3 regions of the Micromonospora sp. NPDC050695 genome follow, and region 1 is predicted to be linked to each of the others. Evidence: riboswitches for the same ligand, from Rfam matches in the RefSeq annotation. Region 1 holds a riboswitch; each other region holds the start of a gene.

The links. A riboswitch is a leader RNA that binds a small molecule or an ion and turns the genes downstream of it on or off. The one in region 1 is predicted to bind S-adenosylmethionine.
Region 2: it holds a riboswitch for S-adenosylmethionine, as region 1 does, so the genes downstream of both, thrC (threonine synthase) here and AB0H52_RS14390 (ABC transporter substrate-binding protein) in region 1, are expected to answer to the same signal.
Region 3: it holds a riboswitch for S-adenosylmethionine, as region 1 does, so the genes downstream of both, AB0H52_RS11080 (aminotransferase class V-fold PLP-dependent enzyme) here and AB0H52_RS14390 (ABC transporter substrate-binding protein) in region 1, are expected to answer to the same signal.

The regions. Positions count from the first base shown of each region.
Region 1 is NZ_JBFAHZ010000015.1:1,292-11,322, reverse strand. Features, by position in the region: gene AB0H52_RS14405 (hypothetical protein) at 1-187, shown strand, start outside; gene AB0H52_RS14400 (amino acid ABC transporter ATP-binding protein) at 198-929, opposite strand; gene AB0H52_RS14395 (amino acid ABC transporter permease) at 926-1,708, opposite strand; gene AB0H52_RS14390 (ABC transporter substrate-binding protein) at 1,748-2,617, opposite strand; SAM riboswitch class IV at 2,883-2,994, opposite strand; gene corA (magnesium/cobalt transporter CorA) at 3,190-4,320, shown strand; gene AB0H52_RS14380 (hypothetical protein) at 4,337-4,528, opposite strand; gene AB0H52_RS14375 (MFS transporter) at 4,757-5,977, shown strand; gene AB0H52_RS14370 (2'-5' RNA ligase family protein) at 6,058-6,573, opposite strand; gene AB0H52_RS14365 (DUF664 domain-containing protein) at 6,652-7,161, shown strand; gene AB0H52_RS14360 (NAD(P)-dependent alcohol dehydrogenase) at 7,180-8,226, opposite strand; gene AB0H52_RS14355 (SCP2 sterol-binding domain-containing protein) at 8,390-8,782, shown strand; gene AB0H52_RS14350 (glycogen debranching N-terminal domain-containing protein) at 8,779-10,031, shown strand, end outside.
Region 2 is NZ_JBFAHZ010000011.1:560-10,590, forward strand. Features, by position in the region: gene AB0H52_RS10980 (DEAD/DEAH box helicase family protein) at 1-3,235, shown strand, start outside; gene AB0H52_RS10985 (hypothetical protein) at 3,383-3,697, opposite strand; partial or broken gene AB0H52_RS10990 (DoxX family protein) at 3,603-3,952, shown strand; gene AB0H52_RS10995 (EamA family transporter) at 4,260-4,559, shown strand; SAM riboswitch class I at 4,586-4,721, shown strand; gene thrC (threonine synthase) at 4,733-6,019, shown strand; gene AB0H52_RS11005 (GNAT family N-acetyltransferase) at 6,333-7,352, shown strand; gene paaN (phenylacetic acid degradation protein PaaN) at 7,453-9,126, shown strand; gene AB0H52_RS11015 (GNAT family N-acetyltransferase) at 9,284-9,811, opposite strand.
Region 3 is NZ_JBFAHZ010000011.1:22,200-32,230, forward strand. Features, by position in the region: gene AB0H52_RS11070 (metal-dependent phosphohydrolase) at 1-626, opposite strand, end outside; gene AB0H52_RS11075 (FUSC family protein) at 735-1,970, shown strand; gene AB0H52_RS11080 (aminotransferase class V-fold PLP-dependent enzyme) at 1,977-3,236, opposite strand; SAM riboswitch class IV at 3,283-3,403, opposite strand; gene AB0H52_RS11085 (PrsW family intramembrane metalloprotease) at 3,427-4,911, shown strand; gene AB0H52_RS11090 (hypothetical protein) at 4,931-5,098, opposite strand; gene AB0H52_RS11095 (co-chaperone GroES) at 5,179-5,517, opposite strand; gene AB0H52_RS11100 (AI-2E family transporter) at 5,676-6,974, shown strand; gene AB0H52_RS11105 (ATP-dependent DNA helicase) at 7,269-9,473, opposite strand; gene AB0H52_RS11110 (DUF402 domain-containing protein) at 9,574-10,031, shown strand, end outside.

The DNA of each region.
Region 1 (10,031 bases):
TGACCTGCTGGCGCGTCCGCACAAGGTGCTCGACCGGCGGCGACGCAAGGCCCTGTCGACGGCGTTCGGCGGGCTGGACGACGAGGAACTGCACCTGTGGGCGTCGGTCGCCTACCGCAACGCCATCCTCGTGCTGCTCGGCGATCCGACGGCGTTCGCCGCGCACCTGCGCCGCCAGGCCGGCTGAGCCGCCGCGCTCAGAGCACCTGCGCGAGGAACCGACGCAGCCGGGGATGCTCGGCCCGCTCGAAGATCGCCTCGGGCGGGCCGGCCTCCAGGACCACACCCCGGTCCATGAAGGCCACGGTGTCGGCGACCCGCCGGGCGAACCCCATCTCGTGGGTCACCACCACCATGGTCATCCCGGCGGCGGACAGGTCGGCCATCACCGCGAGCACCCCCTTGACCAGCTCGGGGTCGAGCGCCGAGGTGGCCTCGTCGAAGAGCATCACCTCGGGCTTCAGCGCCAATGCACGGGCGATCGCCACGCGCTGCTGCTGGCCGCCGGAGAGCTGGGCCGGCCGGGAGTTCGCCTTGCCGGCCAGCCCCACCAGCTCCAACTGGGCGCGGGCGAGGGCGTCCGCCTCGTCCTCGCCGAGCTTGCGCAGCCGGCGCAGCGCCAGGGTGACGTTGCGCAGCACGGTCATGTGCGGAAACAGGTTGAACTGCTGGAACACCATGCCGATCCGCTGCCGCAGCGCGTCCGGGTCGTCGCCCAGCACGCTGCGCCCGTCCAGCAGCACGTCGCCGCGATCGGGCTCGATCAGGCGGTTGAGGGTACGCAGCAGAGTGGACTTGCCCGACCCGGACGGCCCGATCACGCAGGCCGTCGCACCGCGCCGCACGGTGAGGTCGACGCCGCGCAGCACCCGGTTCGGCCCGAAGGCGAGGTGTACGTCCCGAGCCTCCAGGCTGACGGAGGTGGTCATCGCCGGTCTCCTTCCGGGGCGCCGGCCAGCGCCGGGTCGGTGTCGTCCTCGTCCTCGTCGGCGGGCGCGGTGGCCGGCCGGCCGTGGCGCAGCCGCCCGTCGATCCAGTTGACGACGTGCGTCAGCGGCACGGTCAGGGCCAGGTAGAAGAGCCCGGCCAGCAGCAGCGCGGACTCGTTGCCGGTGGTGGCCGCGTAGTCCTGCCCGATCCGGAACAGCTCCCGCTGGCTGGCCACCAGGCCGAGGAAGTAGACCAGGCTGGAGTCCTTGATCAATGCGATGAGCTGGTTCACCCAGGCCGGCAGCACCCGCCGGACACCCTGCGGGATGATCACCAGCCGCATCGCGTCGGACCAGGAGAAACCGAGGGCGCGGGCACCCTCCAGTTGCGCGGCCTCCACCGACTGGATGCCGGAGCGGAAGATCTCCCCGATGTACGCGGCCGCGATCAACGACAGCGCCAGGATGCCCAGCGGGTACGGGTCCGGCCCCCAGACCTGCATGCCCAGCGGTGCCAGCCCGACGCCGATCAGCAGGATCGTCGCCGCGGCCGGCAGGCCCCGGAACACGTCGGTGTAGACCCGGGCCGGCCAGCGCAGCCACCGGCTGCGGGAGATGCCGGCGACGGCCAGCAGCAGGCCCAGCACCGAGCCGAGCAGGGCGGCGGAGACCGCCAGGATCAGCGTGTTCGGCAACCCGACGGTCAGCATCTCGGGCAGCGCCTCACGCATGGCGTCGACGTCGAAGAACGTCTCCCACAGGGTGCTCAACGGATCCATCGGTCGCCTCTCCTACCGCCCCGCTCGCTCGTCACCGGTTCAGGAGGCGGCCGACGCGGACGCCGACGTCGTGGGCGCCGCAACGGTGCCGCTGCCCGGCTTGAAGTCCGCCGGGATCGGCCGACCCGGGTAGTACTGCGCCTGCAACCGGCTCCAGGTGCCGTCCGCGATCACCTCGTCGAGGCCCTTGTTGAGCGCCTCGCGCAGCTTGTCGCTGCCCTTGGCCACGGCGTACGCGGTCGGTGCCGGGCTGAGCTGCTTGGCCGCAACAGTGATCTTGCCGCTGCTGTCGGCGGCCGACTTCTCGCCGATCTCCGCGGGGGCGATCCACGCGTCGGCGGTGCCCGCCTTGAGCTGGTTGATCGCGCCGTTGTAGTCCGGCACCCGCACCGGGTTGAGCTGCTTGCCGGTGGCGTAGTCGTCCTGGACGGTGCCCTGGACCACCACGACCCGCTTGCCGGCGAGCTGGTCGAAGCCGGTGATCGGCGAACCGGCGGGGACGTCCAGGCCGAAGTAGCCGAAGTCGTAGCCGTTGCCGAAGTCGACGGTCTTCTTGCGTGCCTCGGTGATGGTGATCGAGGAGCTGCCCACGTCGAACTTGTGGTTGTTGACCTGGGACAGCAGCGCGGAGAAGTCGGTGCCGACGAACTCGACCTTGAGACCGAGCTTGTTGGCCACCGCGGTCAGCAGGTCGTTGTCGAAGCCGGTGAACTTACCGTCCTTGAGGTACACGTTCGGCGGGGCGTCGGTCAGCGTGCCGGCCCGCAGCACGCCCGGCTGGGCCAGGCCGTACGGGTTGGCGGCCTCGTCGGTCGAGGCGTCGTCGCCGCAGGCGGTCAGCGCCGTGGCGGCCAGGATGGTGGCCGCGCCCAGGGCGGCGGCACGGGTCAGGGCAGGAAGGAATCGCACAGGTGTCTCCGAAGGGGTACGCAACGGCGGGCACGGACGCGCGCCGTTGACGGTGCGCCCGGTGGGCGTACCGCTGGAAAATGGGTGCGGGAAGAGGGACGCGCTAGTGCGCGGTGCGGCGACGACACGCCGCGCTGCACATTCGCATCATGTCCACGTGCCGACGCCGGGTCAGTGCCGGCGAGCGCCGGTCGACGCGGTCGTCCGCTGGGGTGGAGCTGAGGATGCGCATACGGTCTCCCGGGTCTGTGCTGACCTGGGTGCCAGGCCACGCTTGCACCGACGTCCTGCCGGTGCCTGGTCTTCACCCGGGGCACCCCACCGCGGAGGAGGGTTGCCGGCCAGCGAGCCGGGGCTTCGCGCTGGCGCTCATGACCTGCGCCGAGGCTAGCAGCCGCGACCGGTGCATCGTCCAGTCGTTATGACCACGCTCACCGTCCGCGACGGGCGGACCGCCAGGTCGGGTTTCGCCTCGGGGGCAGGGGGGATGCAGCGCCTCCGGCGCCCCGCACCGACCTGTCCGGTCGGGTCGGCAGGCCGCCGGGCGGGACGTCACCGGGGAGGGGCGGGTCATGGCCGGCAACCGTCGCTTCCGCCCCGGTGGTGGTTTCGGCCGCCAGCTCGACGTCCACGAGACCCGCGTCGGCGTACCGCCACCGGCCGAGCCGGCCGCCCCACCCTCCGGTGGCATGGCGGACAGCGCCGTCTACATCCGAGGGCACCGGTTCGCGTCGCCGTCCGGCCTCGCCGAGACGTACCGCTGCCTGCAGGAGCAGGAGCAGGACGGTGCGATGGCGTGGATCGGCCTGTACCGGCCGGACATCGACCAGATCACCTCACTGGCCCGGGAGTTCCGGCTGCACGACCTGGCGGTCGAGGACGCGATCAACGCCCATCAGCGGCCCAAGCTGGAACGGTACGGCGACACCCTGTTCGTGGTGCTGCGCGCCGCCCGCTACGACGACCTGCGGGAGGAGGTCGAGTTCTCCGAGCTGCACCTGTTCATCGGGTCGGGATTCGTGGTCACCGTCCGGCACGGCGAGGCCCCGGACCTGGCCGCCGTGCGGCGGCGGATGGAAACCGACGCGCCGATGCTCGCCCGCGGCCCGGAGGCCGTCCTGTACGCGATCCTCGACCAGGTGGTCGACGGGTACGCGCCGGTGGTGGCCGGTCTGGAGAACGACATCGACGAGATCGAGACCCAGGTGTTCGGCGGTGACCCGAACGCCAGCCGGCGCATCTACGGGCTCAGCCGGGAGGTCATCCAGTTCCAGCGTGCCGCCCGCCCGCTGCTCACCGTGCTCGGCGCACTGGCCGACGGCGCCGGCAGTTCCGACGAGGAACTGCGCCGCTACCTGCGGGACGTGACCGATCACCTCACCCAGGTGGTGGAACGGGTGGACGGTTTCCGGCACCTGTTGCAGAACATCCTCACCGTCAACGCCACCCTCGTCTCACAGCAGCAGAACGAGGAGATGCGCAGCCTCACCGCGGCCAGCTACGCGCAGAACGAGGAGCTGAAGAAGGTCTCCTCCTGGGCCGCGATCCTGTTCGCTCCCACCCTCATCGGCACCGTGTACGGGATGAACTTCGTCCACATGCCGGAGCTGAACTGGCGCTTCGGGTACCTGTTCGCGCTGCTGCTCATGGTGCTGGTCTGCGGCACCCTCTACCTGGTCTTCAAGCGGCGCGGCTGGCTCTGACCCCGGGAGGCGGTGCTCACTCGATGCCGCGCAGGATGTGCCGCTCGTCATCACTGTCGTCGTCGCCCGCCCCGATCCGGCCGAGCAGCACGGCAGCGGCCCAGATCGTCAGTGGCGTGGCCGCCCCGGTCATGCCGCCCCCGGTCCGGTCGTCCCGGGTCTGGCTCCGCTCCGTGCGCGGTGGCCTGCGCTGAGCCTGCATGGGCACTGCCTCTCGTCGTCGAAGCCGCCGCGGGCGGCGCGGTGTGTGCGCCCGCGCCACCGGCCGGGTCACCCCACGCGCGAGCAGGTCACCACCGGTACGGCATCCATGTCGAACCATCCCACGCGCGGCCGCATCCGCACCGCTTGTTTTCGGTTTCCCGACTGTCGCCCGCCAAACCGGACATCACGCCCCGATGTTGGTTCGCGGGCCGGGCCGGGTAGCAGCGCAGGGGTGAGCAGCTCTCTCGACACGGTCGCGCCGGCCGTTCGCGGACGCCGAGCGTTACCCCACTACCTCGTCGCGGCGACGCTCGCACGGGGTGCCGACGCCGGTGCCGCGGTGGGGGTGATCCTGCTGGCCACCCTCCCGGAGGTCGGGTCCAGCCGTCCGGCGCTGCTCGGCGGGTTGCTGGCCACCTGCCTGACCGCACCACACCTGCTCGGGCCGGTGCTCGCCCGGCGGCTGGACCGGGCCGCGGACGGCCGGGGCCTGCTGGCTGCCGGCTTCGCCACGTACGCCGTCGCGGTCGCGGCGGCCGCGTTGCTGCTCGGACGGGTGCCGGTTGGTGTGCCGGCCGCGCTGCTGATCGTGGCCGGGGCCTGCGGGCCGCTGCTGACGGGGGGACTGAGCAGCCGGCTGGCGGCGCTGCTCGACGCGGACGAGCGGGCGCAACGCCGGGGTCAGGGCTGGGACGCGGTGACGTACGGGGTGGGTGGCAGCGCCGGCCCGGCCGCCGTGGCGGTGCTCGCCGCCGTTGCCGGGCCTCGGATGTGCCTGGTCGGGTTGGGTGCGGCGACCCTGGTCGCGGCGGCTCTGGTGGGCACGCTCCCGACGGCGGGGCCGAGACGGCAGGGGCCGCCGGGCCGCGCGCCCGCCGCGCGCGGGGCACTCCGGGCGCTGCTGGGTCGGGGGCCGCTGCGCCGCGTCACGGGGGTCACCACGGTCGCCGCGGTCACCGGCGGGGCGATGTCGGTGCTCGCCGTCGCGCTGGCGGCGGACCTCGGCCGGGAGGCGGTCTCCGGTGCGCTGCTGGCCGCCGCCTACGGTGCCGGAAACCTGGCCGCCGCGCTCCTGGTCACGGTGTTCCCGCTGACCGGCGAGCCGGAGCGGCTCACCGTCCGATGGGCGGCGATCGGCGCGGTGGCGGTCGCGCTCTGTGCCGCCGTGCCGGGCTTCCCGGTGGCGGTCGCCGCCTTCGCGCTGGCCGGAGCGGCGACCGCGCCGTTCTTCACGGCCACCCTGGCCGCCCGGTCGGCGTACGCGCCGGACGCCGTGCGGGCACAGGTGTTCGTGTCGACGGCGGCGCTCAAGGTGGCCGCCGCCTCGCTCGGCACCGGCCTGGCCGGGGTGCTCGCCCCGCTGGGCCCGCGCCTGCTGCTGGTGGCCGGTGGAGTGCTCACGTTCACGGGAGTGCTGGGGGCGACGGTGGCGCGACGGCGACGCGTGGGATGACGCGCTCCGCACGCCTGGCCGCCCGGGGCGTCCGCGCCGACGTGCTCGTGCACCGAGGACGCCGAAGGTCTCCCGGACCGTCAGGGCAGCGGGTGGGCGATGCCGCGCGCATGGTCGGTGAGCGCTGCACCGACCACCGTCGCGGCCATCGGCAGCACCTCCAGGCAGCGGCGCACCGCGGCGGCCATCAGCGCGTTCGGCACCCGCATCGAGAGCGTGCAGTGCGGCACCCAGCGGCCCGGCTGGTAGTGCTCCGCGAGGGGGATGCCGGCGGCGGTGAGGCGGTCGTACACCAGCCGCTGATGCGCCAGCAGTTCCGGGGTGGGCGCCGGGCCGAGCCACAGCACCCGGCCGACGAACTGCCCGGCGTGCTGGAAGTCGAGCCGCAGCGGGGCCGCCACGACCGTCCCCCGCAGCGCCGCGGCGACCTGCCCCGGGTCGAAGCGGGGCGCCACCGCGAGCGAGACGTGCGGGCGGTGGCGCTGCTCCAGCAGCGAGCGCATGCTCTGCACGCCCTCGGCCTCCAGCGCGTCCCACAGCACCCGGATCCGACGGGTGGCGTCCGGGTCCAGATACAACTCCAGCGCCGCGACCACGTGATCACCGTAGCGGCAGGGGTTTGACCGCCCGTGTCGGCGGTACGTTGATCGAACACCGATCTGGAGGCGTGGCTCGTGGATGTGAGTGACCTGCTGACCGAGATGTACGACCGGCTGCCCGACCTCGTCCGCGCCGCGGTCGACGGCCTCAGCCCCGACCAGCTGCTCCACCGGCCCGGACCGGGTGCCAACTCGATCGGATGGCTGGTCTGGCACCTCACCCGCGTGCAGGACCACCACGTCGCCGACCTGCTCGACGCCGAGCAGATTTGGGTGAGCGGCGACTGGGCGGGCCGTTTCGGGCTCACCCCGGACCCCGACGACACCGGCTTCGGGCACTCACCCGCGCAGGTCGCGGCCGTGCGCCCGGAGAGCGCCCAGGCGCTGATCGACTACTACGCGGCGGTGTCGGCGCGTACCCGATCGTTGGTGACCGGATTGGGCCCGGCGGACCTGGACCGCGTCGTGGACGAGTCGTGGGATCCGCCGGTCACCCTCGGCGTGCGGCTGGTCAGCGTCGCCGAGGACGACCTGCAGCACGTCGGCCAGGCCGCCTACCTCCGCGGTCTCGTCGAGACCGACTGACGGCGGCGTCCGCCGGGCTCAGGGCACGATCACCGCGCGGCCCTCCAGCGTGCCGTCGCGCATCTGGCGGTACGCGTCGAGCGCGTCCTCAAGGGCGAATGTGGTGATGGCCGGCCGGATCAGGCCCCGGGCGCCGAGGTCCAACACCTCCACCAGCTCGGGGCGGCTCCCCCAGTAGGTCGTCGCGATGCTCACCTCGTACGGCACGCCGAAGAACGACACCGGCAGGGTGCCGCCACCGATCCCCACGATGGTCAGGTCTCCCACGGTGCGGGCCACCGCCACACCGAGCGCGAGGGTGGCGTCGGCACCCACGAAGTCGAGCACCACGTCCGCGCCCCGGCCCCCGGTGGCCTGCCGGATCTCCTCGGCGGCGTGCGGGCCGGCGGTCACGCCGCGGTCGGCGCCGCACTCCTCGGCCAGCCGCAGCGCCTCGGGCCGGGTGTCCACCGCGATCACCCGGGCCGCCGTGGTGGCCTTGAGGATCTGGATCCCGACGTGCCCGAGGCCGCCGACACCGATCACCACGGCGGTGCTGCCCGGCGGCAGCTTGGGCCAGGAGCGCCGGATGGCGTGGTACGGGGTGAGCCCGGCGTCGGTGAGCGGCGCGGCGTGCACCGGGTCCAACCCGTCGGGCAGCGGCACGACGTGCCGGGCGTCCGGGACGAGCTCGTACTCGGCCATGCCGCCGTCCAGGCCGAGCCCGCCACCCCCGCTCGGCACCGGGGCGCCGGCCGGGTTCTCGCAGTAGGGGTCGACGCCGACCCGGCAGCGGGCGCAGGTGCCGCAGCCCCACGCGCCGAAGACGGCGACGGGCTGCCCGACGGACAGCCCGGTCACCCCGTCACCGAGCGCGTGCACCCACCCCGCGTTCTCGTGCCCCAGCGTGAAGGGCGGGTTCCAGGGCAGGGTTCCCGGCTCGAACTCGTCCATCAGGTGCAGGTCGGAGTGGCAGGCGCCGGCGCCGCCGATGCGGACCACGACCTGTCCCGGCCCGGCCGTCGGTTCGTCGACCTCGACCAGTTCCGGCTTCGACATCCACTCCCGCAACCGCAGCGCCCGCATCCGGTTCCTCCGTCCGTCTCCACCTGCCCGTGGCTGCCCACCTCGCCGGCCGGCAAACGGGCACGACCGCGCGGCCCGCCTCCGCCGGGTCACCCCATCCGGGTGAACCGGGCTCACCCCGGCCCGGGGGATCCTGCGGAGAACCGGGGGGAGGGGCGACGCGATGGGCACGTCGACGGCGCGGTACCTGCAGGAGCTGGACACCGGTCGGCGTCCCGACCTGCCGGAGACGACCACCGGGACGATGCGGCTGGACATCCGCGGGGACGGATGCACCGATCACTGGTACCTGACGATCGCCGACCAGCACGTCCGGGTGACCCGATCGGCCGACGACGCCGACCTGGTGGTCCGCGCCGACCGGGCGGTCTTCGACCAGTTGGCCAACGGTGAGCTGCCTCCCGGTACCGCGATGCTGCGCAACGACCTGACCGTGCAGGGCGACATCCGGCTGCTGATGCTGCTGAGGCGGATCTTCCCCGGGCCGCGCGGCGCCCGTCATCCGCGCGAGTTGGGGCGGGCCGCCCTGGCCGCACGGGAAGGGCGGCGGCCATGAGGCAGGAACTCGTGCACGTCATCGCCGGCAACGCGTTCGCCATCAGCGACGCCCAGGGTGACATCGAGGTCGACCCGCACGCTCCCGTCGGTCTCTTCTCGTTCGACACGCGCTTCCTGTCGCACTGGGTGCTGAGCATCGACGGTGAACGGCTCAACGCGCTCTCCCGCGACGACATGACGTACTTCGAGACCCGGTTCTTCCTGGTGCCGGGCACCGCGAGCCACTACGTCGACGCGGACGTGTCGATCATCCGGCACCGCTCGGTCCACGACTGCTTCCACGAGAAGATCACCGTGCTCAACCACTCGTCGGAGCACGCCGAGTTCAGCGTACGAGTGGAGATGGGCAGCGACTTCGCCGACATCGTCGAGGTCGGGGACCCCCGACGTCGGGACGTGCGGATCGAGGCCGACTCCGCACGCCACCAACTCGTCCTGCGCTACGAGCGGCAGCGGTTCGTCCGCGAGACCACCGTGAGCAGCACCGCTCCGGTCGAGGTGGACGAGAAGGGGATGACGTTCCGGATCCGCATCCCACCCGAAGGGCAGTGGGAGACCGACCTGCACCTGGCGATGATCATCCGGGGCGAGGGCGGGCAGGACATGCGCGCCAGCCTGGAATCGCACCAGAAGGCCGTCCGCGGTGGGATGCGTGAGGACCTCGCGGCCTGGCTGGACCGGGCGCCGCAGTTGGTGTCCGAACGGGCCGGTCTGGAGGAGACGTACCAGGGCAGCCTCGCCACCCTGGCCGCGCTGCGGTACCGGCCTCTGTCCTACGGCGAGCGGGTGCCGGTCGGTGGCCTGCCGTGGGCCATGGCGTTCTGCGGGCGCGACAGCATCATCACCTGCCTGCAGTCGGTGGCGTTCACCCCCGAGCTGACCCCCGCCACGCTGCGGATGCTGGCGCTGTTGCAGGGCGGCCAGCTCGACGACGACCGCGAGGAGGAGCCGGGCAAGATCCTGGCCCAGCTCCGCTACGGCGAGTCGGCGGCCTTCGCCGAGCGGCCGAGCGCCATCTACTTCGGCGCGGCCGACACCACCCCGCTCTTCGTCGTCCTGCTCGACGAGTACGAACGCTGGTCCGGCGACGCCGACCTGGTCCGCGAGTTACGCCACCCGGCCCGGATGGCGCTGGACTGGATCGACGAGTACGGCGACCTGACCGGTGACGGGTACCTGCGCTACCAGCGGCGCAACGAGCGGCACGGCACGATCAACCAGTCCTGGAAGGACTCCAGCGACGCGAT
Region 2 (10,031 bases), on a different contig from region 1:
GCTCATCGGCCTGATCAGCGAGCCGACGATGAGGAACCTGGCCGGGGCGACCTTGATCGCCAAGATGCAGATCATTCGCATCAAGGGCAATGCGGCGGTGCACGACAAGGGCCAGGTGCCCAAGCCAGACGGCGAGCAGGTCGTCCGCGAGCTGTTCCACCTGACCTACTGGCTCGCTCGTCGTTACACCCGGGTCACTGCCAACGTACCCCCGGATGCTCTTGCCTTCGACCCGGCGTTGGTCCCCACCGCGACCGGCGTGCGGCAGCAGAGCCGCGCGGAGGTCGCGGCGCTGGATGCGCGGCTCGCGGCGCGGGACGCGGCCCTGGCGAGGGCCGAGGAGAGTAACGCAGACCTGGACGCGCAGGTCGCCGCCCTACGGGCGCAGATCGCGGCGGCCAAGGCCGCGAACGCGGCTCGGCCGGACGGGCACGACTACGACGAGCAGGAGACCCGCGACCGCTACATCGATGTGCTGCTCGCCGAGGCGGGTTGGCGGCTCGACCAGGCGCGGGATCGGGAGTTTCCGGTCACCGGCCTGCCGCACGGCTCGGGCAACGGGCGGGTCGACTACGTGCTGTGGGGGGACGACGACAAGCCGCTCGCCCTGATCGAGGCGAAGCGCACCCGCCGTGACCCGCTGACCGGTCAGCAGCAGGCCAAGAACTACGCCGACGCGCTCGAAGCGGCGTACGGGCAGCGGCCGGTCATCTTCTACACCAACGGCTACGAGACCTGGCTGTGGGACGACGCCTGCTATCCGCCCCGGCCGGTGCAGGGCTTCTACACCCGCGATGAGCTTCACCTGCTCGTGCAGCGACGCACCACCCGGCGGCGGCTCGCCGAGCTGACCATCGACGGCCGCATCGTCGAACGGCACTACCAGCAGCGGGCCATCCGGTTGATCTCCGAGGCGTTCGAGGTGGACTGGCAGCGTAAGGCGCTGGTGGTGATGGCCACCGGGGCGGGCAAGACCCGCACCGTCATCGCGTTGGTCGAGCTGCTGATGCGGGCCAACTGGGTCAAGCGGGTGCTGTTCCTCGCCGACCGGGTGGCCCTCGTCAACCAGGCCGCCAACGCGTTCGGCGCGCACCTGCCTGACGTGACCACCGTCAACCTGACCGCCGACAAGGTCGGCGAAGGCCGGGTTTACGTCTCGACGTACCCGACCATGCTGGGGCTGATCAACCAGACCGACGGCGAGTTGCGCCGCTTCGGGCCGGGCTACTTCGACCTGATCGTCATCGATGAGGCACACCGGTCGGTCTACCAGAAGTACCGGACGATCTTTTCCTACTTCGACGCGCTGCTTGTCGGGCTGACCGCCACCCCAAAGGACGAGGTCGACCGCAACACCTACGGGCTCTTCGACCTGGTCGATGGCGTCCCCACCGACGCGTACACCCTGGAGGAGGCCGTCGCCGAGGGATATCTGGTGCCGCCCCGGGTGGTCGCGGTCGACCTGCGGATCCAGCGCTCCGGCCTGCGTTACGACGATTTGACCGAGCAGCAGAAGGACGACTGGGACGCGCTGGAATGGGGCGACGACGTCGACGTGCCCGACGAGGTGAGCGCCGAGGCGGTCAACAAGTGGTTCTTCAACGCCGACACCGTGGACAAGGTCCTCGAATACCTGATGACCCGGGGTCACCGGGTGGCCGGTGGTGACCGGATCGGCAAGACGATCATCTTCGCGAAGAACAACGAGCACGCGAAGTTCATCGCCAACCGCTTCGACGCCAACTATCCGCACTACCGCGGCGACTTCGCCCGGATCATCACCCACCGGGTGGAGCGCGCGCAGGGCCTGATCGACACCTTCTCGCTGCCCGCCAAGCAGCCGCACATCGCCATCTCCGTCGACATGCTCGACACCGGCATCGACGTTCCCGACGTCGTCAACCTGGTGTTCTTCAAGATCGTGCGGTCCAAGACGAAGTTCGCCCAGATGCTCGGCCGAGGCACCCGCCTCCGACTTGACCTGTATGCCCCCGGGATCCACAAGAAAGACTTCTTCGTATTCGACTTTTGCGGCAACTTTGAGTACTTCAGCCAGGACCCGACCACCACCGAGGGCTCGCTCAGCCCGTCACTCACCGAACGGATCTTCAAAGCCAAGGTCGAGCTGGTCAGCCAACTCGACCAGCGTCGACCCGCCGACGCCGTCGACAGCGACGCATCCGATGGTACGCAGAGCGAAGCCGGGCTGCGGTGGGACATCGCCCGGGACCTGCACGGACGGATCCAGGGCATGCGCCTGGACAACGTGGTGGTGCGCTCGCAGCGCCGCCTCGTCGAGTACTACATCGACATCGCCAACTGGCACCGGCTGTCGCCCGAAGCGTCAGTGCAGCTCGTCGGTAGCCTCGCCGGCCTGCCCAGCGAAGTCCGCGACGACGGCGAGGAGGCCAAGCGCTTCGACCTGTTGATCCTGCGCATGCAGCTCGGCCTGCTGGTGCCCGACAGTCGGTTCAACCGGCACCGCACCGAGGTCCAGGAGATCGCCTCGGCGCTGCTGGAGCAGACCACCATCCCGATGATCCAGCAACGGGCCCAACTGCTCGACGAGGTGGCCGGTGACGAGTGGTGGCAGGACGTCACGCTGCCCATGCTTGAGCTGGCTCGGCGCCGGATGCGCGACCTGGTCCGGCTGGTGCCGAAGGCGCGTCGCACCCTCGTCTTCACCAACTTCGCCGACGAGATCGACCAGGAGGTCGAGGTGCCGTTCAGTGGGGTGACCGTCGGCACCGACCTGGAACGCTTCCGCGCGAAGATGCGCGTCTACCTGCGTACCCACGAGGATCACCTGGCCGTGCAGAAGTTGCGCCGCAACCGCCAACTCTCCGGCACCGACCTCGCCGAGCTGGAACGGATGCTCGGCGAGAGCGGCGTCGGCGACAAGCAGGACATCGACCAGGCACGGCGATCCTCCGAAGGGCTCGGCCTGTTCATCCGTTCACTGGTCGGGTTGGACCGCGAGGCGGCCCGGGACGCGTTCAGCGAGTTCCTTGTCGACCGGACCCTCAACGCCGCCCAGCTCGACTTCATCAACCTGATCGTCAATGACCTGACCGTGAACGGTGTGATGGAGCCGGGACGCCTCTACGAGTCCCCGTTCAACGGTGTTGCCCCGCGTGGTCCCGAAGCGCTCTTCTCCAACCCCGACGCCGATCGTTTGGTCTCGATCCTCCGCTCGATCAAGAACAACGCCACGCCGGTCAGCGAGGTGGCGTAGCAGCGCGGGAGCTCTGTCGCGGGTCGACCGACGCCCCATGCCTGGGGCAACTCCACAGGCTGTACGGGCCGCTCGACAGGCGGTATTGCCGGCCTCGGGAGCGCTCCCACGGCGGAGCGCTGACCCGGCGGGGCGCGCGGGTCGGGTTCATGCGTAGGCGCGGCTGAGGGCGTGGGTGTCGAGCGTCCGTCCGTCGCCGTGGACGCAGTCGCTGGCCATGTTTCTACCGGGGATTTTCCCACCAGCAATGAACTTGTGAACTTCGATGTCTTCATGCCTCACCATTGATAGGTATCGATCACTATCCATGGAGGTCTCCATGAACGTCTCTCGGCTCGGCGGGCCGACCCTGTCCCTGTTCCGCATCGTGATCGGCCTGCTGTTCGCGTTGCACGGCCTCTCCTCGGTCTTCGGGTTGTTCGGCGGCAACCCGATGACCGGCAAGGCGGTACCGCTCGGCACCTGGCCGGGCTCTTCACCCGACCCGCCGCCCTCGTCGCATCCGGCTCGATGGCGTACGCCTACTTCGTCGTCCATCAGCCGGACGCCCTGCTGCCACTGCGCAACGGCGGTGAACTGGCGGCGCTCTTCTGCTGGTCGTTCCTGCTGATCGCGGCACTCGGCCCGGGCGCCTGGGCGCTCGACACGCTGCTCGTCCGGCGTCGCGCCGAGGCCCCGTCGGCACCGGTGGCCGAACCTGCGCCGGTGTCCGTCTGACCGCACCCGTGCCGCGCGTCGCCGGAGCCTCGACGAGGCGGCTCCGGCGGCGCGCTCGGGTCGGCCGCCACCGTGCCGGGTGATTCGTTGACCGCATCAACTCCACAGCGTCCGCCCGGCAGGTCCCGCACCCCGACCGCGCGGGGCGCGTCCGTTCATCAACGGCAGCAGTAGCAACCGCCCAGGTCCGGCGAGCCGGGGCCGGTGCCGCGTCAGGCCGGCAGGCCAGGTCTGAGGACCGCGTCCAGCAGGCCGGGGTAGAGCTTGTCCACCTCCGCTGCCTACCCACTACTCGCCGTGCTCGGCGGTGGGCGCCGTGATCGCGGTCCTGGCCTGGAACACCGGTGTGCAGCGGCTCGGCGCCGCCAACGCGGCCCTGTTCATGAACCTGGTCCCGGTGACCACGTTCGCCGTGCAGATCGCCCGCGGCTACCGGCCGGACCCGATCGAGCTGGTCGGCGCCGCGATCACGATCGCCGCCCTGATCGCCGCGAACCTCGCCACCAGGCCACGGGCGGCCCGGAACCGGTCATCGGCCCTGCCGCAACCGGTCGCGGTCACCGACCCGGTCGCGGTGGTCGACCCGGTGGCGGTGAGCGCCCGCTGACCCTAGACTCGACCGCACAACTGCATACCTCATCCAGAGGGGCTGAGGGATACGGCCCGACGACGCCCCGGCAACCACCCCGCGCGCTCACCGCTGAGCGACCCGCGGGGCAGGTGCCAATTCCGTCCCCGCCGCACCGTGCGATGCGGGGAAAGATGAGAGGACTCCTCGACATGACGTCGACGCTCGCCGCCCCCGGCATCGACACCTCCGCCAGCCCCGCCCGCGCCCTGGTCTGTCGCGCCTGTTCGGCCCGCTACCCGCTCGCCGCCCAGCACGCCTGCTACGAGTGTTTCGGCCCCCTCGAGGTCGACTACGACACCGCCGCCCTGGCCACCGTCACCCGCGAACAGATCGAGGCCGGCCCGAAGAACATCTGGCGGTACGCCGCGCTGCTGCCCGCCGGCCAGGACCCGGCCACCCGGGTCACCCTCGACCCGGGGCTCACCCCGCTGGTGGCGGCCCCGCACCTCGCCGCCGAACTGGGCATCACCGCACCGCTCTGGGTCAAGGACGACAGCGCCAACCCGACCCACTCGTTCAAGGACCGGGTCGTCTCGGTGGCGCTCACCGCCGCGAAGGCGCTCGGCTTCACCCGGTTCGCCTGCGCCTCGACCGGCAACCTGGCGAACTCGGTGGCCGCGCACGGCGCCCGCGCCGGGGTGCCCTCGGTGGTCTTCATCCCCAGCGACCTGGAACAGGGCAAGGTCATCACCACCGCCGTCTACGGCGGCGAGCTGGTCGCCATCGACGGCTCGTACGACGATGTCAACCGGCTCTGTGGCGAACTGGTGGAGACCGACGAATTCGAGGACACCGCGTTCGTCAACGTCAACGTCCGGCCGTACTACGCGGAGGGCTCCAAGACCCTCGGCTACGAGGTGGCCGAGCAGCTCGGCTGGCGGATCCCCGCCCAGGTGGTCATCCCGATGGCCAGCGGCGAACTGCTCACCAAGATTGACAAGGCGTTCTCCGAGCTGGTCGAGATCGGCCTGGTCGAGGCCCCGGCCGGCGGCTGGAAGGTCTTCGGCGCCCAGTCCGCCGGCTGCAACCCGATCGCGACCGCGCTGCACGCCGACACCGACACGATCACCCCGGTCAAGCCCACCGGCATCGCCAAGTCGCTCAACATCGGCGACCCGGCCGCCGGCCTCTACGCCCTGGAGGCGGTCCGCCGCACCGGCGGCTGGATGGAGTACGCCGACGACGACGAGATCCGCGCCGGCATCCGCGATCTGGCCCGCACCGCCGGTGTCTTCGCCGAGACCGCCGGTGGGGTCACCGTGGCGGTGCTGCGCAAGCTGGTCGAGTCCGGTCGGCTCGACCCGACGGCCGAGACCGTCGTCTTCAACACCGGCGAGGGCCTGAAGACCATCGATGCGGTGGCGGGTCAGGTCGGCCCGACCCACCACATCAAGCCCTCCCTGCGCGCCGCCCGGGACGCCGGCCTCCTCGGCTGACCCCTCGGCCGGGACGGGACGTGGCGGGGTGGCCTGGCGGGGGATGGCGGATCGCCCGGTCGGGGGATCGGGCCGATCCGCCGGGTAACTGGCTTTTCGCTGTGAGTGTGGAAAACCCACCGCTATGGACTTGACGGCAGGAACCGGACGGCGCAAGATGCTCCGTGCGGGAGGGCATTTCGCCGGAGAATTTTGAAGTTCTTGCGACCCAACGCCGGAGGCGTTGTGCGAGTGTCCCTCCCGACCACGTCCGATCGGGCCAGCGAATTAATTCGCTGGCCCGATCGCTTTTGCGGGGTGCAGGCTCATCGGCATGAGCATCACGATCGTGTCGTTCGATGGAGCCGACCGGGCCGCGGTCGACGAGGCGTACCGGATCGGGGCCGCCGCCAACGACGTCGACCTGCCGGACTTCCCGCCCTTCTGCCGGCGGCGCTTCGACGCGATGTTCCACACGCCGGCACCCGGCGCACGATCGCTCTGGGCGCTGGCCCGGCTGGACGGCGTACCGGCCGGCTACCTCCAACTGGACCTGCCGCACCTGGACAACACCGACAACGCCACCGCCGAGCTTGTGGTGCATCCCGAGCTGCGGCGGCGGGGCGTCGGTCGGGCGTTGCACGAGTACGGGGTGCGCCTGCTGCGCGAGCACGGCCGCAAGCGGGTCGTCGGGATGGCCGTCTCCGCGCTGCCCGGCGGGCCGGCTCGAAGCGTGGCGGGCGACTCGTTCGCCGCGACCACCGGCGCCCGGCCCGCCCTCGCCGAGGTGCGTCGCCGGCTCGACGTCGCAGAGATCGATCGGGTCGCGCTGCGGGCGGCGCTCGCCGAGGCCCGACCGCGAGCCGAGGGCTACCGGTCGGTCTGCTGGCAGGGGACGACCCCACCGGAGTACGTGGCGGACATCGCCTACCTGGACGGCCGGCTGCTGATGGACGCCCCCATGGGGGACGTGCAGTGGGAGCCGGAGCAGGTGGACGCCGAGCGCATCCGCGGCAACGAGCGCGCCCTGGACGCCAAGGGCCGGCGGCGCTACCACCTCGCAATGCGACACGAGGCGTCCGGCCGGCTGGTCGCCTGGACCCTGCTCGACGTGGGCGCCTCCGCCGACTGGCACGCGTTCCAGCAGATCACCATCGTCGACCCGGCTCACCGTGGGCACCGGCTCGGCCTCATCGCCAAGGCGGAGAACCTGCACCACCTGCTCACCCACGAGCCGGCGGTACGGGTGATCGACACCTTCAACGCGGCCAGCAACAGCTACATGGTGGCGATCAACGAGCAGCTCGGCTTCCGCCCGGTGGACGCCTGGACCGACTGGCAGCTCACCCTCTGACGGGAATCGGCGCTACTGCTCGCGGACCGGACTCAGGCATGCACCGCTGTCGGGCATTCGCGCTACTGCTCGCGGACCGGACTCAGGCATGATGGCGGGCATGACGGAGACCCCGCATCCCCTGTACGACAGGCACGCCGACACCCTCAACCGTGCGCTGACCGCGATCACGGAGCGGGGCTACTGGTCCGCCTATCCCGAGTCCCCGAGCCCCCGGGTGTACGGCGAGACCGCCGCCGCCGACGGCAAGGCCGCGTTCGAGGCATACCTCGGTGGCGACTTCCCCCTCGACCAGCCGGGCACCGGCGAGCGGATCGCCACCGAGGCGAGCCCGTTCGGAGTTGAGCTGGCCGTGCGCTACCCGCACGCCGGCACCGACGACCTGATCAGCGCCGCCTCCGCCGCGCTGCCCGCCTGGCGCGACGCCGGCCCGCAGGCCCGCGTGGGGGTCTGCCTGGAGATCCTCGACCGCCTGCACAAGCACATCTTCGAACTGGCCAACGCGGTGCAGTTCACCAGCGGCCAGGCGTTCGTGATGGCCTTCCAGGCCGGCGGAGCGCACGCGTTGGACCGGGCGCTGGAGGCGCTGGCGTACGCGTACGCCGAGATGACCCGGCACCCGGGCACGGCGGGCTGGGAGAAGGCCGCCGGCAAGGGTGACCCGCTGCGGATGACCAAGACGTTCCACGTGGTGCCCCGTGGTGTGGCGCTGGTGATCGGCTGCAACACCTTCCCGACCTGGAACTCGTACCCCGGGCTGTTCGCCTCGCTGGTCACCGGCAACCCGGTGATCGTCAAGCCGCACCCGCGCGCGGTGCTGCCGCTGGCTGTCACCGTGAAGTACGCCCGGGAGGTGCTCGCCGAGGCCGGCTTCGACCCGAACCTGGTCCTGCTGGCCGCCGAGGCGCCCGGCGAGAAGCTCGCCAGCGACCTGGCCCTGCACCGGTCCGTGAAGATCGTCGACTTCACCGGCTCCACCGAGTACGGCGACTGGCTGGAGACGCACGCCCGGCAGGCGTCGGTGTACACCGAGAAGGCCGGCCTGAACACGGTCGTCATCGACTCCACCGACGACTTCGCCGGGATGTGCCGCAACCTCGGCTTCACGCTGACCCTCTACAGCGGCCAGATGTGCACCACCTCGCAGAACATCCTCATCCCGGCCGGCGGCATCGACACCGACCAGGGGCACAAGAGCTTCGACGAGGTCGCCGGCGGCATCGCCGCGGCGGTCGGCAAGCTGACCGCCGACCCGGCCCGGGGCGTCGAGCTGACCGGCGCCATCGTCAACGACGGGGTGCTGGAGCGGCTGGCCGAGGTGACCAAGGTCGGCGAGGCGGTGCTGGAGTCCCGGACCGTGGCCCACCCGGCGTACGCCGACGCGGTGGTGCGTACCCCGACGATCGTGAAGCTGACCGCGGGTGACGCGGAGACGTACGGCCGGGAGTGGTTCGGGCCGATCTCGTTCGCCATCGCGACCGACTCCACCGCGCACAGCCTGGAGCTGCTGCGCCGGACCGTCGGCGAGAAGGGCGCGCTGACCGCCGGGGTCTACTCGACCGACGAGGCCGTGCTGGACGCCACCGAGGCGGTCGCCGTCGAGGTCGGGGTGCACCTGTCCTGCAACCTGACCGGCGGGGTCTTCGTCAACCAGTCGGCGGCCTTCTCCGACTTCCACGGCAGTGGCGCCAACGCGGCGGCGAATTCGGCGCTGACGGACGGGGCGTACGTGGCGAATCGGTTCCGGATCGTGCAGTCTCGGCGTCCGGTGTAGTTGCGGTTGGGGTTTCCGGGGCAGCCCGACCCGCTCCGGGCGGTCAGGCTTGATCCCTGCGCGGGTCGGGCTGCCCCGGAAACCCTTCGTGGGCACGGTTGTCGCTTACGCATCCGGCCTTGGGGAAACAGCACGGTGGTTTTGCCCTGGGAGGGTTTCAGGCTTGGCGGCGCATCTGTAGCTCGGTCAGGGCTGGGATCGTGGGGTGGGGGACTCGTACGCCGGTGTCCTCGAAGCCCAGGCGTTGGTAGGCCCGGTAGGCGCGGTCGTTGCCGACCACCACCTCCAGCAGCAGCTCCGGTCGGCCGCAGGCCCGCGACCAGGCGGCCACCCCGTCGATCAGCTCACCGAGCAGGCCGCTGCCCCGCCAGGCCGGCGTGACGTAGACCGCGTAGATGACGGTGAGCCCGGCCTCGCGCGGTGCGACCGTACCCCCGGCGTGCCCGACGAAGCGGCCGCCCGGATCCGCCACGAACTGCGCGTTGTCCGCGCCGCGCGAGGTGTACGCCACCCGCGCCGCGTACTCCGCGTGGGACCGGGCGGCCGCGTCGGCGATCGTCTCCAGGAAGGCCAGCGGAGCGTCGGCGAGCATCTCCAGGCGCAGCGCCCGCATCCGGGCGGCGTCCGCCGGCCGGACCCGGCGAATCTGCGCCCGCAGGGCTGGCGAGCCCGTGTCGGTGGTCATGTCCGCATGCCTACCACAGCTGCGACCGCTGTTTCGCGGCCGTTTCCTCTGAGCCGTGGGCCGGGGTCAGACCAGCAGGTCATTCAGGTACGCGACACCGCTGCGTGCCTGCGCGACCTCCCACAGCCGGGCCGCCCGGACGATGCCCGATTTGTGGTCGTGCGCGGCCGTCACTCCTCGTGTAGCGTGCGATTTCGGTCACCCGTTTCAGCGGCCGTCA
Region 3 (10,031 bases), on a different contig from region 1:
GTCGCCAGCTCGCGGCGCAGGTTGTCCCGGGCCGGCCGTTCCCACCGTTGCGCCAGCGGCGGCAGCCGGAACAGCGCGGGCAGCGCCAGCAGGCCGGTCAACACCGCGGCCCGGCCGGCCCGGAAGGCCGGCTCCGGCACGTGCGCGTACTCCCGTCGGATGGCCGCCGCGTAGCGGTCGTACGTCTGCGGTGGCGCGGCCAGCACGGCGAGGTCCGCGTCGCAGAGCAACGCGCCGTCGCGGTCCTGGTGTCTGACCACATGCCCGGCGGTGAGCAGCACCAGCCGACGCACCTCGACCACCGCGGACGCCGGCACCCCGAGCCCGGTGAGCAGGCTCGCCGCCAACGCGGCGCTGTCCCGCTCGTTGGCGTCGCCGGCGGCTCGGGGGTCGTAGACCGCGTCGTGGCACCAGGCGGCGAGCCGGACCAGGTCGGCCCGGCCGGCCAGGTCGGCGTGCCGGTCCACCACGTCGAGTACGGCCGTCAGGTGGGCAACCGTGTGGTAGTGCCGGTGCGGCTCCCGCCACCGGGCGAGCAGGTGCTCCCCGGCCCGCGTCGTCTCCGCATCGGGCCTCGCGCCGGCATCCCGGGCCGCCGCCCGCCACCGGTCCAGCAGATCAACCACCGCACGAGTCTCCCGCATCGGCCCGCCGCGTGCCGACGGGAGGATTCAGCGCGCCTGGCACGGGTAGTCGCGCCCATGGCCGTGGCCCGGGACAAACGACCTCCGATCATGCGGCGTACCGCGCTGCGCGAAGGGTTGGTGGACATCGATGGTGCCCGGATCGCCGAGGCCACCGAGCAGCTGCGCCATCGTGGCCGGGCCACCCTGCACGACCGCCTGCACCGGGTACGGATGGCCGGCGGACTCGCCGTGCAGGCCGGGTTGGCGGCCGGGCTCGCGTACCTGATCTCGCACAAGGTGCTCGGCAACCCGCAACCGGTCTTCGCGCCGATCTCGGCGGTCGGCACCCTGGCCGCGTCGGTCGGCCAGCGGTTCCGCCGGACCGTGGAGTTGATCGTCGGGGTGGGGGTCGGGGTGTTCGTCGGCGACCTCCTGATCTACCTGCTCGGCACCGGGGCGTGGCAGCTCGGCCTGGTGGTCACCGTGGCGATCCTGCTCACCATCTTCGCCGGAGCGAGCGTGGCCATCGTCATCCAGGCGGCGGCCACGGCGGTGCTGATCGTGACGCTGAGCCCGTCGACCCAGAACCTGGAGATTCCCCGCTTCGTCGACGCGTTCCTCGGTGGTGGGATCGCGCTGCTGGTCACGGCGGTGCTGCTGCCGCTGAACCCGCTCCGAGTGATCAACCGCGCCGCCCGACCGGCGCTGGACCTGCTCGCCGCCCAACTCGATGTCACCGCCGACGGGTTGCGCAGCCGGGACCGGGCCAGCATCCAGCGGGCACTGGATCGGCTGCGCAACAACAAGGACGAACTGGCCACGCTGTCCGAGGCGATCGAGGGCGCGAAGGAGACGGCAACCCTCTCCCCGGCCCGCTGGCACCGCCGCAGCGAGCTGATCCACTACGCGGAGGCGGCCGATCCGATCGACCGGGCGATGCGCAACAGCGGCACGCTGATCCGCCGGTCCGTCACGCTGGTCGAGGACGAGGAACCCGTGCCCGATCCGATGCCGGACGCGATCGGCCACCTCGCCGAGTCGGTCCGGCTGCTCAAGCACGAGTTCGCCGCCGGCGAGGAGCCGGCGAAGGCCCGGGAACGGTCACTGCGCGCGGTCAGCGAGGCAGGCCGGGCGTACGGCGAGGGCGTCGGCTTCTCCGGCAGCGTCGTCATCGCCCAGATCCGGACCACGGCCAGTGACCTGCTGGTGGCCTCCGGGATCGAGCAGGAGGAGGCGAACCGGTGCATCCGCACCGCCTTCGGGGAGCAGCAGGAGCGGCCCGTCGGTGAGTCGGCCGAACCGGGTGAGGCGCCGAAACCGCCCACCGCCCCACCCGTCGGCTGACCGTACTCAACCCAGCTCGGCGAGCGCCTCGATCAGCCGGTCCACCTCAGCGGCGGTGCTGCCCAGGCCGATGCTGGCGCGCAGCGCCGTGGACGGCAGGTCCCGTCGGCCGCTGCGCCCCGCCGCCTCGTCGAGCAGCCGCCGGGCCAGCGGGTGGGCACAGAACAGGCCGTCGCGTACGCCGATGCGGTGCCTCGCGGCCAGCCGGGCGGCCACCTCGGCGGAGTCCCACCCGGTGACCACGAACGAGACGATTCCGACCCGGGGCGCGTCCGGGCCGAAGGTACGCAGTTCCACCACGTGCGGCAGGGCCGCGAGGCCGTCCCGCAGACGAGCCAGCAGCGCCTGCTCGCGGGCGGCCAGCGCGGCACGGTCCGCGCCGGCCAGCTCCGTGCACACCGCGGCCAGCGCCACGGCGCCGAGCAGGTTCGGGGTGCCGCCCTCGTGCCGTGCCGGGCCGGTCGCCCAGGTCACGTCATGGGTGGCCGGGCCGACGCGGCTGGTGGCGCCGCCACCGGCCAGGTACGGCGGAGCCGCGTCCAGCCAGTCGGCCCGGCCGATCAGCACGCCCGCGCCGAACGGGGCGTACAGCTTGTGGCCCGACACGGCCAGGTAGTCCACGTCGAGGGCGAGCAGGTCGACCGGTGCGTGCGGGGCGAGCTGCGCGGCGTCGAGCGCGATCCGGGCCCCGTGCCGGTGGGCCACCCGGGCCAACTCCGCGACCGGCCACCGCTCGCCCGTCACGTTGCTGGCGCCGGTGACCGACACCAGCACCGGCAGCGCCGGGTTGCTGTCCCGCCGCAGCTCGGTCAGGGCGGCGGCGAGGGCGCGTACCGCCCCGGCGGGGTCGGCGGGCACCGGCAGCCGTACCGAGCCGGGCGGCCAGGGCAGCAGGTTCGCGTGGTGCTCGCCGGCGAACGTGACAACCGTGGTGCCGGTGGGCAGCGCCCGACCCAGCAGGTTGAGCGCGTCCGTGGTGTTCCGGGTGAAGATCACATGGTCGTCGGGGCGGGCGCCGAAGAAGTCGCCGACGGTCTGCCGGGCCTTCTCGTAGGCCAGCGTGCAGCGCCGCGACAGCGCTCCCGCGCCGCGGTGCACGCTCGCGTACCAGGGCAGCAGCTCGTTCACCGCGTCGGCCGCGGCCCGCGCGCACGGCGCGCTGGCCGCGTAGTCCAGGTTGATCTCGCCGGGCACGCCCAGCACGTCGAGCGGCGCGGGCGCCACGGTGGGCAGGGCGGGCAGCGAGGGTACGAGAGTGACGGACACGCCGGAACCTCCGGGGTCAGGGACCCCGGGTGCGACATCGGGACGGGGTCCGCGCTTGCCCAGCACGCCGATCGGGCTGGGCCCGGTCATCACCCGGGGCACCCCACCGCGAACTCGACGAGGGTTGCCGGCCAGCAAGCCGGGGCTTGACGCTGGCGCTCGTGACCTGCCCGCAGCATAGCGGCTGCCGATGCGACCGGACCAGTCGGCGGCGGATGGCTACGCTGACCGCATGGCCGACACCCCGCCCGGTTCACCCCTGCCGTCGCCGCCGCCCGCGTCGGCGGCTCCGTCCACCGGCGAGGCGCCCCGGATGCCGCCGCGCAGCAAGGGTTGGCGGTTCCTGGCGCTGGCCGGGGTGGCGCTGTTCATCGCCGCCTGCGCGGGGTTCATGGTCTTTCGGCTCGGCCAGTCACTCGGGTTGCAGGCGCTGCTGATCGGCGTGATCGCCGCCATCCTGCCGGTGCCGGTGCTGGTCGCCTGCTTCCTCTGGCTGGACCGCTACGAGCCGGAGCCCCTGAAGTACCTGATGTTCTGCTTCGCGTGGGGCGCGTTCGTCGCCACGGCCGCTTCGCTCACCGTGAACGAGTTCGCCGCCGGACGTTTCGCCGACTGGGGGTTGCCGGCCGCGCTCACCGGTGTGCTGGTGGCGCCTTTCATCGAGGAACTGACCAAGGCGCTCGGCCCGATCCTGCTCCTGGTGTTCCGCCGCCGGGAGTGGTCGGGGATCACCGACGGCCTGGTCTACTGCGGGCTCTCCGCGGTGGGCTTCGCCATGGTGGAGAACATCCTCTACCTGGGCGGGTACGGCTACGCGGCCGGCGCCGACCGCTACGGCCCCGCGACGGGCACCCAGCAGGTCATCGCCATCTTCATCGTGCGGATCCTCCTGTTCGGGTTCGCCCATCCGCTCTTCACCTCGATGACCGGTGTGGGGCTGGGTGTCGCGGCCCGGACGGCCGACCGGCGGGTACGGGTGCTCGCACCGGTCGGCGGTCTGCTGCTGGCGATGATGCTGCACGGCACCTGGAACCTGCTGCCCACGCTGACGCAGGCCACCGGCGAGACGGTGATCATGCTGTACGGCTTCCTGGGCCTCATGGTGCCGGTCTTCTTCGGCATGGTGGGGCTGGCGGTGTGGCTGCGCGCCTGGGAGGGGCGGCTCACCGAGCGGACGCTGCCGGACTACGTCCGCGCCGGCTGGTTGACCCCACCAGAGGTGGCCGCGCTGAGCAGCCTCGGCCGTCGGCACGCCGCCCGTAGTTGGGCCCGCCGGGTCGCCGGGGACGCCGGTCTGCGGGCGATGCGCGGCTACCAGTTCTCCGCGACCCGACTGGCGCTGCTGCGCGACGGGACGCTGCGCGGCCTGGACCGTAAGCCCGCCGACCAGGAGCGCTCGGCTCGGGAGGAGCGGGAGTTGCTGGATGCGATCAGCGCGTACCGATCGTTCTTCGTCGGTCGTGACCCGCAGGCTCCGGTGGGGGTCTGGGACGGCAGCCGCTACCACCTGCGCTTCCCGGACGGCACGCAACGCTCGCTGGATGCGCCGGACGAGCCGGTGGTGCCGATCCCGGTGGTGCTGGCTCCCGCGCCACCCGCGCCTCCTATCGGGTACGCCCCGCCCGGCTGGCCCGGTCTGCGGCCGGCGTCGCCGTGGACGCCCGGTCAATCCTGACGTCGGCCTTGGGGGCGGCTCAGGTCATCAGGGTGGTGAGGAAGTCACCGAGGCCCTGCGCCATCGCGACCAACGCGGCCCCGATCGCCTTGAACATCTGCGCGGCACCGTCGGGTCGGAACGCCATGAAGTAGATCAGAAACGCGACGCTGCCCCAGGTCAGCAGCTTCTTCACGAATACCGGCATCGTCCCTCCCCAGGGCCACGGTCGCCGGATGGCTTCCCGTCGTGCCGCGCGGCAAACGGCGCGCGGCGGGGGAGGGGCGTCTAGAGGTAGAGGCCGGTGGAGTCGTTCTCGACCCGCTCGGCGGCCACGGCGTGCACGTCCCGCTCGCGCAGCAGTACGTAGCCGCGGCCGTGCAGCTCGACCTCGGAGCGCTCGTCCGGGTCGAAGAGCACCCGGTCGCCGGAGACGATGGCGCGCACGTTCGGCCCCACCCCGACGGCGGTGGCCCACGCGAGCCGTTTGCCCACCGCGGCGGTCGCCGGGATGACGATGCCGGCGGTGGAGCGACGCTCGCCGTCGCCGCCCTCCATCCGTACCAGCACGCGGTCATGCAGGAGGCGGATCGGCAGGCCGGCGTCGAGATCCTGGTCGGCGGTCACGACGCAGACGCTACCGTGTCGCCGACGGCCGATTGCCGGTGGTTACGCCCGAGGCTGCGGGGGCAATGTGTGGCGGAACTGCCCTACGGTGTCGGGAACGGACGTATGCTGTCCGACCTGTCGCCGTGGGCGGACCATTCTTCTGCCAGGAGGTGCGCTTGAGCCGCTTCGAGCGGGTACGCGGGCGGCTCCGCCGCGCCTACCAGTCAAGCCGGGAGTCGGTTCGCGCCGATCGGGACACGCCGAGCGACGACGCGGAGCCGGTCCGGGTGGCCTCACCGGCCGTGCCGGGGCCGCCCGCGCCGCCGAGTGCCACGGTCGTCGGCGCGGAACCTCCAGTTGACCTGCACAGCTCCACCTCCAGTCGGGACGACGCCGACGTGCCGCACGGGCTGCGGATCGCCGCCGCCTGGTGCTGGCGGTTGATCGTGATCGGGGTGGTGGCCTGGGCCCTGCTCCGGATCGTCGGCACCATCAAGATCGTGATCATTCCGCTGGCCATCGCGCTGCTGCTCTCGGCGTTGCTCGCCCCGGCGGTGGGCTGGCTGCTGCGCGCCCGACTGCCCCGGTCGTTGGCGACGGCGGTGGTGCTGGTCGGTGGCCTGGCCGCGGTGATCGGCACGCTGACCCTGGTGGTCAACGAGTTCATCCGCGGGGTGCCGGAGCTGAGCCAGAAGTCCTCCGAGGGCGTCCGGCAGATCCAGGACTGGCTGAAGACCGGCCCGCTGCACGTCTCCGACACCCAGCTCAACAGTTACATCGACGAAGCACAGGCCTGGATCAACGACAACACCTCGAAGTTCACCAGCGGCGCGCTGAGCACCGCCGCAACGCTGGCCGAGGTGTTGACCGGCACCATCCTGGTGCTCTTCGCGACGTTCTTCTTCCTGCGCGACGGCAACCGGATCTGGCGCTTCCTGGTCCGGCTGCTGCCGGTGGCCGCCCGCTGGAAGGTCGACGACGCCGGCCGGGCCTCCTGGCAGACGCTGGGCGCCTACGTCCGGGCGACCGTGCTGGTCGCCTTCATCGACGCGGTCGGGATCGGCATCTTCCTCGTCGTCTTCGACGTCCCGTTCGCCTTCCCATTGGCCGCGTTGGTCTTCCTCGGCGCGTTCATCCCGATCGTCGGCGCGGCGCTCTCCGGCGGCGTGGCGGTGCTCGTGGCGCTGGTCGACAGCGGTCCGGTCACCGCGCTGATCATCCTGGGAGCGGTGATCGGTGTGCAGCAGGTCGAGGGGCACGTGCTCCAGCCGCTGATCATGGGGCGGGCGGTCGCCCTGCACCCGCTCGCGGTGATCATCGGTATCGCCGCCGGGGTGGTGCTCGCCGGCATCACCGGCGCGCTGGTCTCCGTCCCCCTGATCGCCGTCCTGAACACCGCGGTGCGTCGGCTGGCTGCCCGGAGGGTCCCGGACACCCCGCCCGACGCCGTGGTCGTCGCCTCCCAAGCGCCCTAGACCCGCCGCGCCGCGCCGCGCCGCGCCGCGCCGCGGTGTCGCGAGGCGCGGTGTTCGCGCCAGTTGCTCGCAAGATCGTGCTCGATCCTGGAAGTAGTGGCCTCCTCCGCGAAGGAGGCCACTACTTCCTTGTTTCTGCACGATCTTGACCATCGGCGCAGGGCGCAGGGCGCAGGGCGCAGGGCGCAGGGCGCAGGGCGCAGGGCGCAGGGCGCGGGGCTCAGGGCACGGGGCGCGACGCGGGGCGGGGCGCGACGGGGCGCGGGGCGCGACGCGGTGGCCGCGCGCTCTGCGTCAGGAGCTGGCGAGGCGTTGCAGCGCGCCGCGGGCCACCTCGGGGCGGGTCGTGTACCAGAACGGCGGCAGCGAGCGACGCAGGAACGGGCCGTAGCCGCGGGCGGTCTCCAGCCGGGAGTCGAGCACCGCGACGACTCCCCGGTCGCCGGTGGCCCGGATCAGCCGGCCCACGCCCTGGGCCAGCCGCACCGCCGCGATCGGCACGCTGACCGCGGCGAAGCCCGAACCGCCGCCGGCGTCCACGGCTGCCGCGCGGGCGGCCGCGAGGGGCTCGTCCGGGCGGGGGAAGGGCAGCCGGTCGATGACCACGAGCTGGCAGGCGTCGCCCGGCACGTCCACCCCCTGCCAGAGCGACATCACCCCGAACAGGCAGCTGGACCGCTCCTCGCGGAAGCGGCGCACCAGCAGCGGCAGCGCCTCCTCGCCCTGCAACAGCACCGGCAGGTCGGTCCGCGCGCGCAGCAGCTCCGCCGCCTGCTGCGCGGCCCGCCGGGAGGAGAAGAGCCCGAGAGTACGACCGCCGAGCGCGTCGACCAGCCCGAGCAGTTCCTCGCCGGCTGCCTCGGGCAGCCCGGAGACGCTCGGCCGGGGCAGGTGCGCGGCGACGTACAGGATGCCCTGCCGGGCGTAGTCGAACGGTGAACCGACGTCGAGTGACCGCCACCCGGGGCCCTCGGTGGGTGGTATCACGGCGTTCGGCGCGACGTCGCCGGCGAGGCGACGGCCGGGCGTCTCGGCGGCCGGGCGGCCGGGGCCGGTGCGGGCGGCCAGCGCGGCTGCGGCGGGGGTAGGCGGGGCGGGCGGTGGCGCGTCCAGGCCGAGGGCGCGAGCGACCGTGTCGAACCGTCCACCGAGCGCCAGGGTCGCCGAGGTGGCGACGACGGTGCGTTCGTCGTACAGGTGGGTGGCGAGGGTGCCGGCCACCGACAGCGGCGCGACCACCAGCGCCCGGCGGCTGCCGCTGTCGTTCTTCTCCACCCAGGCCACGTCGTGGTCGGCCTCCTCCAGCAACCGCTGGGCGGTGGTGGAGAGCTCGTCCAGGGCGGCCTTGGCCTGCTGCTTGCGGACCGGGTCGGGGTCGTCGGCCTTCACGTCGCCGATGGCGTCCAGGGCGGAGCGGGTCGCCGCGTCGAGCAGCGTGCACGCCTCCCGCAGGGGTGTCGGCAACCCCGCCGTTATCCGCCCGGCCGGCGCCTCGGCCAGGCCGACCGCGAGGGCGTCGCCGGCGGCCGTGAGCGCCTCGGCGGTCTCCGGCCGCAGCAGCGTACGGGCCCGCCGGGTGGTCCGGTCGATCAGCTCCGGCACCAGTTCCGCCTGGGCCGCCGAGGAGACCCGGTCGGCCAGCTCGTGCGCCTCGTCCACGATGAGCAGCTTGTGCGGCGGCACGATGTGCCGGCCGGCGAGCATGTCGACCGCGAGCAGGCTGTGGTTGGTCACCACGATGTCGGCCTCGCGGGCACGGGCCCGCGACGCCTCGGCGAAGCACTCCTGCCCGAACGGGCAGCGGGTCGCGCCGACGCACTCCCGGGCCGGCATCGACACCAGCCGCCAGGCCTGGTCGTCGACGCCCGGGTCCAGTTCGTCGCGGTCGCCGGTGGCGGTCTTCTCGGCCCAGTCGCGTACCCGTTCGATCTGCTTTCCCAGCCGACCCGCCTCGCCGAGCCACTTCGTCCCGCCGCCGGGGCGCGCGGCCGGGGCGTCGAAGAGGGTGTCCTCCGGTTCCTCCTCGGTGGAGTTGTCCAACCGGGCCAGGCACAGGTAGTGGTGGCGTCCCTTGAGCACCGCGAAGGTGGGCCGGCGGCCGAGCACCGGCTCGACCGCGTCGGCGAGCCGGGGCAGGTCGTGGTCGACCAGCTGCGACTGCAACGCCAGGGTGGCCGTGGACACCACCACCGGGCCGTCCACGGTGAGCGCCGGCGCGAGGTAGGCCAGCGACTTGCCGGTGCCGGTGCCCGCCTGCACGAGCAGATGCTCGCCGCCGGCCACGCACTCCTCGATCGCCGTGGTCATCTGCAGCTGACCGGGGCGTTCCGCGCCGCCGGGCACCGCGCCGACCGCCGCCGCCAGCAGCTCCGTGCCGCTGGGTCGGTCACCCCGCCGCCGGCCCTTGGCACGGGCCGACGGGGTGGCGGAACCGGTGGCGGTGCGGGGCGGAGTCACCGTGCGACGGTACCCGCCGCCGCCGACACGGGCCGCGCCCATCCGCCGGGTGGCGCGGAGGCACCCGCCGGCCTCCCTGGCCGACGCCGTCCGGTTACGGCCGCACTACGACGCGTGGGCAGTATCGGTTAGGGTGCGAATCATGCCGAGCGACGTGGTCCGAGTGGTCTATCGCAAGTACGACGGCAGCGCCCACCGTGACTACCCGGCCCGCCGTCTCGCCGAGGACGACCTCGGCGTCTGGCTCGGCGTCCCGTTCGGCACCGAGTCGGTCTACCACGGCCGCCCCTCGGTGGAGAAGATCCCGTTCGTCCTGCTGGTGCCGCACAACGCCTGGTGGACGGGGATGTTCAACCCGCCGCCACGGACCAGCGAGGTCTACTGCGACATCACCACCCCGGCCCGCTGGGAGTCCGACGACACCGTCCACCTCATCGACCTGGACCTGGATGTGGTCCGACGCCGGGCCACCGGTCTCGTCGAGCTGCTCGACGAGGACGAGTTCGCCGAGCACCGGGCCCGCTTCGGCTACCCGCAGGACGTGGTGGACGAGGCCGAGGCGGCGGCCCGGTGGCTGTACGGCGCGCTCGGTGACGGCAC